One region of the Paraburkholderia sp. SECH4 genome, then DNA from elsewhere that is predicted to be linked to it. Evidence: riboswitches for the same ligand, from Rfam matches in the RefSeq annotation. Region 1 holds a riboswitch; the other holds the start of a gene.

Evidence for each region. A riboswitch is a leader RNA that binds a small molecule or an ion and turns the genes downstream of it on or off. The one in region 1 is predicted to bind glycine.
Region 2: another riboswitch for glycine. It lies ahead of M0D67_RS17495 (D-amino acid dehydrogenase); the one in region 1 lies ahead of gcvT (glycine cleavage system aminomethyltransferase GcvT).

What each region holds. Positions count from the first base shown of each region.
Region 1 covers NZ_JALOCP010000006.1:144,250-149,764, reverse strand. The annotation lists gene M0D67_RS11405 (UvrD-helicase domain-containing protein) at 1-499, opposite strand, end outside; gene M0D67_RS11400 (oxidoreductase) at 931-1,980, shown strand; gene M0D67_RS11395 (hypothetical protein) at 2,181-2,534, shown strand; glycine riboswitch at 2,676-2,777, shown strand; glycine riboswitch at 2,811-2,970, shown strand; gene gcvT (glycine cleavage system aminomethyltransferase GcvT) at 3,051-4,169, shown strand; gene gcvH (glycine cleavage system protein GcvH) at 4,233-4,613, shown strand; gene gcvP (aminomethyl-transferring glycine dehydrogenase) at 4,708-5,515, shown strand, end outside.
Region 2 covers NZ_JALOCP010000011.1:166,005-171,519, reverse strand. The annotation lists gene M0D67_RS17515 (YceH family protein) at 1-606, opposite strand, end outside; gene M0D67_RS17510 (helix-turn-helix domain-containing protein) at 830-1,402, shown strand; gene M0D67_RS17505 (GNAT family N-acetyltransferase) at 1,415-1,942, shown strand; gene M0D67_RS17500 (LysE family translocator) at 2,055-2,687, opposite strand; glycine riboswitch at 2,920-3,013, shown strand; gene M0D67_RS17495 (D-amino acid dehydrogenase) at 3,188-4,399, shown strand; gene M0D67_RS17490 (BON domain-containing protein) at 4,611-4,877, shown strand; gene M0D67_RS17485 (acetate/propionate family kinase) at 4,874-5,515, opposite strand, start outside.

The DNA.
Region 1 (5,515 bases):
CGATCGCGATCGCCTGCTCGGGCATGACCATGCCGTTCTTCCACAGCGAGATGATCGACTGGATCTTGCGGATGAAACCCTTGTCTGTCGAGCCGACCTGCTCCTGGATCATGCCGAAGCAGTCGTCCGAATCCATGATCGAGAACTGCGGCTTCAAACCGACGTGTTCCGCTTCCTGCCGCAGAATTTGCACGCCGAGCGAGTGGAAGGTGCAAACCGTCAACTGGTTGACGGGCACTTTGCGGCCTTCCTTGCCGGGCGTGGTGAGCGTCTTGCCTTCAAGCAGCTTGCCCACGCGCTCGCGCATTTCCAACGCGGCCTTGTTCGTGAACGTGACGGCGGCAATGTGGCGCGGCTCGAAGCCTTTGGCCTCGATCAGATGGGCGATCTTCTGCGTGATCACGCGCGTCTTGCCACTGCCTGCGCCGGCGAGCACGAGACACGGGCCGTCAAGATAACGGACCGCTTCATTTTGAGCGGGGTTCAGGCCTGCGGACATCGTCAGTGGATGGGTAATGCGGTTGAGGGCGCTTGGGTGCGGAATCGCGAGACCGAAGGCCCGGGGGCATGCTGCGCGGGGCGGGTGGCTGGCGCGCGTGCCTCAGTGAGAGGGGCGTTCCGGCTCGCAGCGATCCGCGCGAGAGGAGCGATGTTAACACGGATGCCTGGAGCGGATGCCGTGACAGGCGCGCTGTCGGATGGCCAGGAACGGGGCCCGCGATGGCAGCTCGCCCGACGACGAAAAACGGACGTTCGAGTGAGCTGGCCCGAACGCGGCTGCAACTGCCGTCCGAGCGCCGCCGGACAGGCACCGCCGACAAGCGCCTGCGACGATGCCGACAGTCCGCCTTCGGGACATGCCACAATTACGTTGTTGCGCGCCGTCGCCGCGGTGGCAAAGCGGCGCGCCGTTTTTGCAGGAAGACACGCATGTCCGCATCGCTGAAGATTGGATTGATGGGTTACGGTTTTGCTGGCGCGACCTTTCATGCGCCGGTGATCGAGCACTGCGGGCGAGCGAGCATCGCGGCCATCGCGACGAGCCAGCCCGAGCACGCGCTGGCCGATTACCCGCACGCAAAGGTGGTGGCCGATCTCGACGCCCTGCTGGCGCTCGAAGAAATCGACTGCGTCGTCATCGCGACACCCAATGACACGCACTTCGACCTGGCGCGCCGCGCGCTGGAAGCGGGCAAGCACGTGGTGGTCGACAAGCCGGTCACGCTGACTGCCGCAGATGCTCACACGCTCGCCAACATTGCACTCGCCCGGGGCAAGCGGTTCGTCCCCTTTCATAACCGCCGCTGGGACGGTGATTTTCTGACCGTGCGGGATCTGCTCGCCAGCAGAGAATTGGGGCGTATCACGCAATACGAATCGCATTTCGACCGATTCCGGCCGGAGGTTCGGCAGCGTTGGCGCGAGGAAGCTTCGCGCGGCGGCGGTTTGCTATTCGATCTCGGACCGCACCTGATCGATCAGGCGCTGGCGCTGTTCGGCGCACCGCAGACCGTGTCGGCGACGGTTCGGACGCATCGCGATCAGGCCAGCGCGCCGGACTACGTGCATATTCAGTTGGGCTACGGCGAGTTCGAAGTGGTGTTGCATGCCAGCGCGTTGACTGCGTACGTCGCGCCGAGGTTTACGATCCACGGCACGCAGGGGAGCTACGTCAAATACGGGCTCGATACGCAGGAAGATCAGTTGAAAGCCGGCTTGCGGCCGGGCGATGACGGGTTCGGCGCCGGCAATGCGCCTGGTGTGTTGCGTGTGCTCGAAGAGGGCCAGGAAGTCGAGCGGGAGGTGCCTACGCGCAACGGCGAATACGTCGGCTTTTATATTGCCTTGGCGGATGCCATTCAGAACGGCACGAAATTTCCCGTCAGCGCTCAGGACGCGGTCGACGTGATGACGATCATCGAGCTTGCAGCCCGGAGCTCGGAGGAAGGCGTCCGGTTGCCGTTTGAACGCATTCGCTGACTTTCCCAGCGCCACGGGGCGCTTTTTGGCCATTTGGCGACGGCACGCGAACCATGCCGCCGCCAATGGCAAAACGCCTGACAACCCCGAAAGGAACATAACGTTACAAATAACCCCGCCTCCGCGGTCAGCGTGAGTCCCCGGCAATCCGTTGCTACCCCAGTAGCACCACAAAACGACAACGACTTCCCGGAGAGTCCATGCCTCGTATCGTCCGCGCACTAGCAGCATGCGCTTTGCTCAGCTCCCTCGCCGCCTGCGTGGTGGCTCCTCAGCAACCCGCGCCGGCGCCGCGCCCTAACCCGCAACAAATCGCGGATCAGCGCTTCAACCAGGTCAACGGCCGGATCGACAACCTGAGCCGCCGCATCGACGCCCGCGTCAACCAAGGCTACTACCCGCCCCCGCAAGGCGGTGCGTTGCACCATCGCCTCGACGTGATCCGTCAGGAAGCTCACGACATGGCGGCGCAACACGGCGGCGGCCTGTCCGGCGACGAACAGCACGTGCTGAACCAGGAACTGGACAACGCGGCACACGCCATCGGCGAATAATCGCGCCAGTTCTGGCACTGAAGCAAAGGAGCGCGGGCATCACGTCCCGCGCTTTTTTTGACATTCGCGAACCCGCAGCGCCAACCCCCATGCCCCTTGCGGGCCTTTATTTGACAAGCCCCCGGCCCTCGCGTACATTCGCCGCACGCGTCGGGAGAGCGTGCTGGCCGCAGAAAATCGCAGGCCGCGCCGCCGAAGGGGCACACCCGCAAACTCTCAGGCAAAAGGACCGACTGCGTCGAAGAACCCGCGCCCAGGCAACATCAAGGCACCGGTTTTTCGCACTCTGGAGAGCGGCAGTAGCCGTCTGCATCGTTTAATCGAGCAGATTCTGGCAAGCTGCCCACCGAAGGGGCGCGCGTTTCACCGTAGCGATCACGGCTTCACCATCGCACGGCAGCGCAATCTCTCAGGTATCGAGGACAGAGGGGTCATGCAACGCAATCGCTCGCAGGCATCAGCCGCGAGGCGTAGCGCCGCATGGCCTTTTTTGTTTCGCGAGACGCCTGAGGCCCCATGACCGAACTCAAACACACCCCGCTCAACGCCACCCATCGTGCGCTCAACGCCCGCATGGTCGATTTCGGCGGCTGGGACATGCCCGTCAACTACGGCTCGCAGATCGACGAACACCGCGCCGTGCGCACCGACGCCGGCATGTTCGACGTCTCGCATATGTGCGTCGTCGATTTCACCGGTGAACGCGTGCGCGCCTTCTTCGAACACGCGCTGGCCAACAATGTCGCCAAGCTGCAAACGCCGGGCCGCGCGCTCTACTCCTGTCTGCTGAACCCGAATGGCGGTGTGATCGACGATCTGATCGTCTATTACTTCAGCGAGACGCACTTCCGCCTGGTCGTCAACGCCGGCACCGCGGAGAAAGACGTCGCCTGGTTCAGCAAGCTCGACGCCGAAGGCAGCTACGGCCTGACCATCACGCCGCGCCGCGATCTGGCGATCGTCGCCGTGCAGGGCCCGAACGCCCGCGATAAGGTCTGGCAAGTCGCGCCGTCCAGCCGTACCTCGACCGAACTCCTTAAGCCATTTAACGCCGCGATCGTCGACAACACGCCGTTTGGCGAATTGATGATTGCCCGCACCGGCTACACCGGCGAAGACGGCTTCGAAATCGTCCTGCCTGCAACGTCCGTCTGCGAGTTCTGGGACGCATTGGTGCGTCAAGGTGTGCGCCCTGCGGGTCTCGGCGCGCGCGACACGCTGCGTCTCGAAGCCGGCATGAACCTGTACGGCCAGGATATGGACGACAACGTCTCGCCGCTGGACGCCGGCCTCGCCTGGACTGTCGATCTGAATTCGCCGCGCGATTTCGTCGGCAAGGCCAAGCTTGAAGCCGACGGCTCGCAGGCCTCGTTCGTCGGTCTGATCCTGCTGAAGGAAAACGGCAAGGCGGCAGGCGTGCTGCGTGCTCACCAGAAAGTCGTCACGCCGCACGGCGAAGGCGAAATCACCAGCGGCACTTTTTCACCCACGATGCAGGAATCGATCGCCTTTGCGCGCGTGCCGAAAGGCGTGCAGCCGGGCGACACCGTTCACGTCCAGATTCGTGACAAAAACGTACCCGCAAGCGTGGTAAAACTGCCGTTCGTACGCAACGGCAAAGTGCTCGCAGTTTAAGCAGCCGGCGCGTGCGTTTACCTTTTTAAGTTCATACCGAATAACACCGCATAGGAGCATCCGATGAGCATCCCGGCCGATCTGAAATACACCGAATCGCACGAGTGGGTCCGCACCGAAGCGGACGGCACGCTGACGGTCGGCATCACCGACCACGCGCAGGAAGCGCTCGGCGACATCGTCTTCTTCGAAGTTCAGGAACTGGGCAAGACCGTCAACGCTGGCGACACCGTCGCCGTGATCGAGTCGGTGAAAGCCGCTTCCGATATCTACGCGCCAGTCTCGGGCGAAATCATCGAAGCGAACCCGGCCGTCGCCGACACGCCGGATGGCGTCAACAGCGCGCCGTACGAGAACTGGCTCTTCAAGATCAAGCCGGCCGCGGACGCATCGCAGGATCGCCTGATCGACGCGGACGCGTACGCCAAGGCCGTCGGCGCCTGATTCACCGCAACTTGCACCATTACGTTTAAACCCGACAGGCGCGGCGCGTCCGATTCGACAGTCGAACGGACGCCCGCACCGCCAGGAACACCTCATGAAGCTCGAACACCCGGATCGTCTGATGAACCGCACTCCTCTCTCGCTCGCCGCGCTCGAAGTGCATGACGCCTTCGCTGAACGGCACATCGGCCCGGATTCGGCCGACCAGCAAGCGATGCTCGAAGCCCTCGGCTTCGCGTCGCGCGCCGCGCTGATCGACGCGGTCATTCCGAAGACGATCCGCCGCACCGAAACGCTGCCGCTCGGCCCCTTCGCCCAGCCGAAAAGCGAAGCGGAAGCGCTCGCCGCGCTGCGTGAACTGGCGAACAAGAACCAGGTGTTCCGCTCGTACATCGGGCAGGGTTATTACAACGCGCACACCCCGACGGTGATCCTGCGTAACGTGCTCGAAAATCCGGCGTGGTACACCGCGTACACGCCGTATCAGCCGGAAATCTCGCAGGGCCGTCTGGAAGCGCTGCTGAACTTCCAGCAGATGATCGTCGACCTGACGGGTCTCACGATCTCGAACGCCTCGCTGCTCGACGAAGCCACCGCGGCCGCTGAAGCGATGACGCTGCTGCAACGCGTCGGCAAGCCGAAGTCGAACGTGTTTTACGTCGCCGACGACGTGCTGCCGCAAACCATCGAAGTGGTGAAGACGCGCGCCACGCCGGTCGGCATCGAAGTGAAAGTGGGCCCGGCTGCGGAGGCGGCGAACGCGAATGCGTTCGGCGTGCTGCTGCAATACCCGGGCGTAAACGGCGACGTGCGCGACTACCGCGCGCTCGCTGAAGCGATCCATGCCGCAGGCGGCCACGTGGTAGTCGCTGCCGATCTGCTCGCGCTGACCGTTTTGACGC
Region 2 (5,515 bases), on a different contig from region 1:
CTGTTCAGCTTTGACCGCCTCGAACGCCGACAGCGGCACGACCTCATCGTCCCCGCCCGGCTGGGCAAGATCGCTTGCGCTGACTTCGCCGCATAGCAGATGCATCCAGCGATTTTCGCGCTCGCCCGGCGTGCGGGCCAGCTTCACCACCCGCGGCGGATCGTTGGCAGCCAGTTCGTCGAGAAACGCCTCGACCGACGAGATGTCGGCAAATCCATGCAGACGCGCGCTGTTCAAGCGCAACTCGGCTCCGGTCTGCGGACCGCGCAACAGCAACGTGGTCAGTAACGCTGCCGACTGGCTCGGCAACCCCAACACCCGATTCATGTTGTGTTCGAAACGCGGTACACGGCTGCTGCTGCCTTCCATCACCAGGCTCAGCCGCTTCAATCCGTCGATGGCGGTCAGCACCTCGGCTTCGGTCGCATTCATCACCGGCGCGCGGCCGGTTTTCTGATTGCAACCCAAGGTCAACGCGTTCAGCGAAAGCGGATAACTATCCGGCACGGTGTGCTGCTTTTCGACGAGCACACCAAGCACGCGCCCCTCAAGCAAGGTCAAGGCGCGGATGGAGGGACGGGAAACAGCGTCGGGAGTGGAGTTCATAGAAGATGTCGCGGCATGCGCCGCCGGGTCTCGTGGATGGTGTGCCTTACCGTTGCACAGCCTGGCGGCGGGTTTTAGTTGGTGGCCACTATGATAAACGGCCCGGCCGCTCGCAGTGTACGAATCTCCGCAATGGCGAAGCGTGCCCGGACCGTGTTCGCATCCGGTTCGGCGCATTTTTGTTTCGTTGACGGATTCCCATATTCGAGATAATTTCCCGGATATGGAAAATACACTCGCCGACGACAACGCCATCGACCGCCGCATCGCCCAGCGTCTGCGCGGATTACGCGCCGAGCGCAACTGGTCGCTCGACGATCTCGCCAAGCTGAGCAACGTCAGCCGCGCCACCCTCTCGCGCCTCGAGAACGCCGCCGTGAGCCCCACGGCGAGCGTGCTGGGCAAGCTCTGCGTCGCCTATGGCTTGCCGATGTCGCGTCTCATGCACATGGTCGAAGATGACTTCGCGCCGCTGGTGCCGCGCGACGCGCAGCCGGTCTGGGTCGACCCGAGCGTCGGCTTCCGGCGCCGCTCCGTGTCGCCACCCGCTCAGGCGCTGAGCGGCGAGGCGCTGGAGTGCGAACTCGATGCCGGCGTACGCATCACATACGACGCGTCGCCGAGAGCCGGCCTCGAACATCATCTGATCCTGCTTGAAGGGCAACTGCAGATCACCGTCGACGGCCGAAGTCACGATCTGCAACCCGGCGACTGTCTGCGCTACCAGTTGTTCGGCCCCAGCGCTTTCGTCACGCCCTCGCATAGCGCGGCGCGCTACATCCTCTTCATCGTCTGAGTTCGAGCCACCATGAACGCGACTACCATCACGACCTTTTCCGCCGACGACCTCGTTCGCCATCTGCCCGAACTCGGCGCGCTGCTGCGTGCCTGCGTCCATGACGGTGCGAGCGTTGGCTTTGTATTGCCGTATAGCGTCGAGGAGAGCGAGGCGTTCTGGAGCGGCAAGGTTCTGCCGTCGCTGCGGGCAGGCGCGCTGGTGCTTTTTGTTGCTCGCCATGGCGAGGCGATCGCCGGCACCGTGCAACTCGATTACAACACGATGCCGAACCAGCGTCATCGCGCCGAGGTGCGCAAGCTGCTGGTCCACCCCGCGTTCCGCCGCCAGGGCATCGCCAAAGCGCTGATGGCGGAACTGGAACACCGTGCGCACCAGTTGCAGCGCAGCCTGCTGACGCTCGATACGCGCACCGGCGACAAGGCCGAGCCGCTCTATGCCTCGCTGGGTTATCAGACGGCCGGAGTGATTCCGCAATTTTGCCGCGACACGCTGGAGGAGCGGCTTGATTCAACCACCATCATGTACAAGACGCTGTGAGCGTGACGCAGGCAGGCCGCCTGTGATGCACCACGAGCATGGTAGTCGATACTGACCGATGCTCGGCGAGGAAGGCCGCGATGCAGACTCAGGCGAGTCTGGATCGCGTGGCTTAACGGCGCGAATCGAGCGCGATCCGTACGGCCAGACCGGCGAGCACGGTGCCCATCAGCCAGCGTTGTACCTGTAGCCAGATCGGCCGCCCAGCGAGAAACCCGGCGATCGAACCTGCCATGGTCGCAATCAACGCGTTGATCGTGACGGAGACGACGATTTGCACGCAACCCAGCGCGATCGACTGCGTGAGCACGCTGCCGTGCTCCGGTGAAATAAATTGCGGCAGCAGCGACAGATACATCACCGCGATCTTCGGATTCGCGAGGTTCGTGACGAGCCCCATGGTGAACAGTTTGCCGCGGCTGTCGTGCGGCAGGTCGCGCACCTGGAACGGCGAGCGGCCGCCCGGCTTGACCGCCTGCCACGCCAGATACAGCAGGTAGAGCGCGCCGCCGAAACGCAGCGCGTCGTACGCGTAGGGCACCGTCAACAGCAGTGCGGTGATACCGAACGCCGCGCAAAACATGTAGAACACAAAGCCGAGCGCGACGCCGCCGAGCGACACGAGCCCGGCGCGCCGCCCCTGGCAGAGTGATCGGGAGATCAGATAGATCATGTTCGGGCCGGGCGTGAGCACCATGCCGAGCGAGACCAGGGCAAAGGCAAGCAGCGTTGTGGCAGCGGGCACGGCGTTCTCCTGTGGGAATTGAAGTCGGGCAATGCCGCCAAATATAGCCGACGCCGCCGGTTCAAGCCTTAAACCCCCACGTAAAAAGTCCCTATAGGCAGTTGAATGGCTTTGATTGCGCCAGTGGGGCGGACGCGCCGTTGCATATGGCACCGTACTGTGCCGATTGCGCGCTGCATCGAAAGAAACACTTGCGGTGAAATTTATTGCCCGGTATCGTCGAGCCGTTCTGCAATGCAGCGCGGGAGAGATCGTCAGAGGATTGTGACGACGCCGACGGAGCAACCGCCCCGGAAACTCTCAGGCAAAAGGACCGCGCAGCTGGAACATCTGGAGAGCGGCGCCATGCGCGCCCACCGAAGGGGATTCCCTGCATACCGCTTGCATCGCAAGCGTATGCTCACAGGAAGAAACTCTCAGGTACATGGACAGATGGGGCATCGACGCCGGTTTCGACACGAAATCGACACCGGTGATGCTCAACTACTCTGGACCATGTCATGTCACGAATCGCCATTATCGGCGCCGGCATTACCGGCGTTACGACTGCTCACGCCCTTGCGCAGCGCGGCCACCATGTCACCGTGTTCGAACGTCATCGCTATGCGGCGATGGAGACCTCGTTCGCCAACGGCGGCCAGTTGTCCGCGAGCAATGCCGAAGTCTGGAACAGCGCGGCCACGGTGCTGAAGGGCTTGCGTTGGATGCTCACGCGCGACGCCCCGCTGCTGCTCAATCCGATGCCCACGTGGCACAAGTATTCGTGGATGGGTGAATTTCTGCGGCAGATCCCGCATTACCGCACGAACACTGTCGAAACGGTGCGGCTCGCGATTGCTGCGCGTGAGCATCTGTTTTCGATTGCCGAGCGCGAAGGGATCGACTTCGATCTGGAGCGGCGCGGCATTTTGCACATCTACAAGACGCGCAAGGAATTCGATGCGGCCAGCAAGGTGAATGAACTGCTGCGCGAAGGTGGGCTGGACCGGAATCCGGTGACGTCGAACGAGTTGCACACGATCGAGCCAACGTTGCATGGCGATTTTTTTGGTGGGTTTTTTACGCCTTCCGATTCCACTGGCGATATTCACAAGTTCACGCGCGGGTTGGCTGATGCTTGCGTGCGGCATGGTGTCGAGTTTCACTACGACGCGGAAATTACGGCGATCGAGCAGCCGGCTGAGGGACGGTTCTCGTTGATGGTCAATCTGGAAGGTGAGTCGCAACAGTTTGCTTTCGAGCGGATCGTGGTGTGCGCCGGTGTGAAGAGCCGCGACTTCGCGGCGATGCTTGGCGATCACGTGAACGTCTACCCGGTTAAGGGGTATTCGATCACCGTATGTCTCGATGATGAAGTGAGTCAGCAGAACGCGCCCTGGGTAAGTTTGCTCGACGACAGCGCGAAGATCGTGACGAGCCGGCTTGGCGTGGATCGGTTCCGGGTTGCGGGGACGGCGGAGATCAATGGGTTCAATCGGGATATCCGGTCGGATCGGATTGCGCCGCTGGTCGACTGGACTCGACGGTATTTTCCTGAGGTGTCGACTTCGAAAGTGATTCCTTGGGCGGGGTTAAGGCCGATGTTGCCGAGTATGTTGCCGAAGGTCGGACGCGGAAAACGGCGCGGCGTTTTTTATAACACCGGGCATGGGCATTTGGGGTGGACGTTGTCGGCGGCTACGGCGCAGGTTTTGGCGGGTTCCATTCAATAGGGCTTGTTTGCGTGCGCGGCGCTTACTGCCATACTTCCGGCGGCGCTGCGCGCGCCGTCGCGGTTGTTCATCGAACCCGCCGCCGCGCTTTTGCGATGATGCTTACTAGCCTGGACTCGATCTGACTGGTAGTCCGGAAGCGTCGCCAAAGGCAAATCCAGCTACATCTGCTAGTGTTGTCCAATCGGTGTCCACTCTCGAGGGAGTCTCCATGACCAGATCCCGCTCCGTCACGCGCAGCAACCCAGGCATGCGGCTCACTGATGAACAAATCGCCGCAGAAGCCACGAGACGCTTGGCATGGGATACGGCCGTCCCCCCAAACACCCTGCAAGTCAAAGTCTCACACGGACGCATCACCCTGCTCGGTGTACTTCAACATAACGAGCAACGAGCCGCTGCACTTGAAGACGTTTCCCGCCTGTTCGGCGTCACCGGCGTCTCTGATCACGCCATCGTCAAAGCGAAGTTGCCCTAACCCGCTTTCGCTCGCAACAGCATCCGGCAATGCCTCGCGATCTGCTTCTCCTCCTCGGTGTGAATCGCCCTCACCTTCCCCGCTGAATCCCCTTCCGATAGCCCCAAAAACGCAAGCCCCTCGCACACTCGCTTACGAATCTCCTGGCTGTGTTCGCCGATCCCACCCGTGAACACCAGCAAATCGATCCCACCCAACAAAGCCGCATAGGCGCCGATCGTCTTGCGCACGGCCGTAGCAAACGCATCCAGCGCCAGCGATGCATTCCCATCGCCCGCGGCGGCGCGCTTTTCCAGCGCCTGCATATCACTTTCGCCATCGGCGTAACCGGCGAGGCCGCTCTGGCGATTCAACAGCGTCTCCAGCGCATCGGCATCGAGCTTCTCCACGCGCATCAGATACAGCAGCACGCCTGGGTCAAGGTCGCCGCTTCGCGTGCCCATCGGTACGCCGCCGGTCGGAGTGAGACCCATCGACGTATCGACGGATTTGCCGTTCTGCAATGCACATAAACTCGACCCGTTGCCCAGATGGGCGAAGACTGCTCGCGGCGGCAAATCGGCACCGAGCCGCGCCACCAGCGATTCATACGACAGCCCGTGAAAGCCGTAGCGAATCACACCGGCCTCGGCATAACG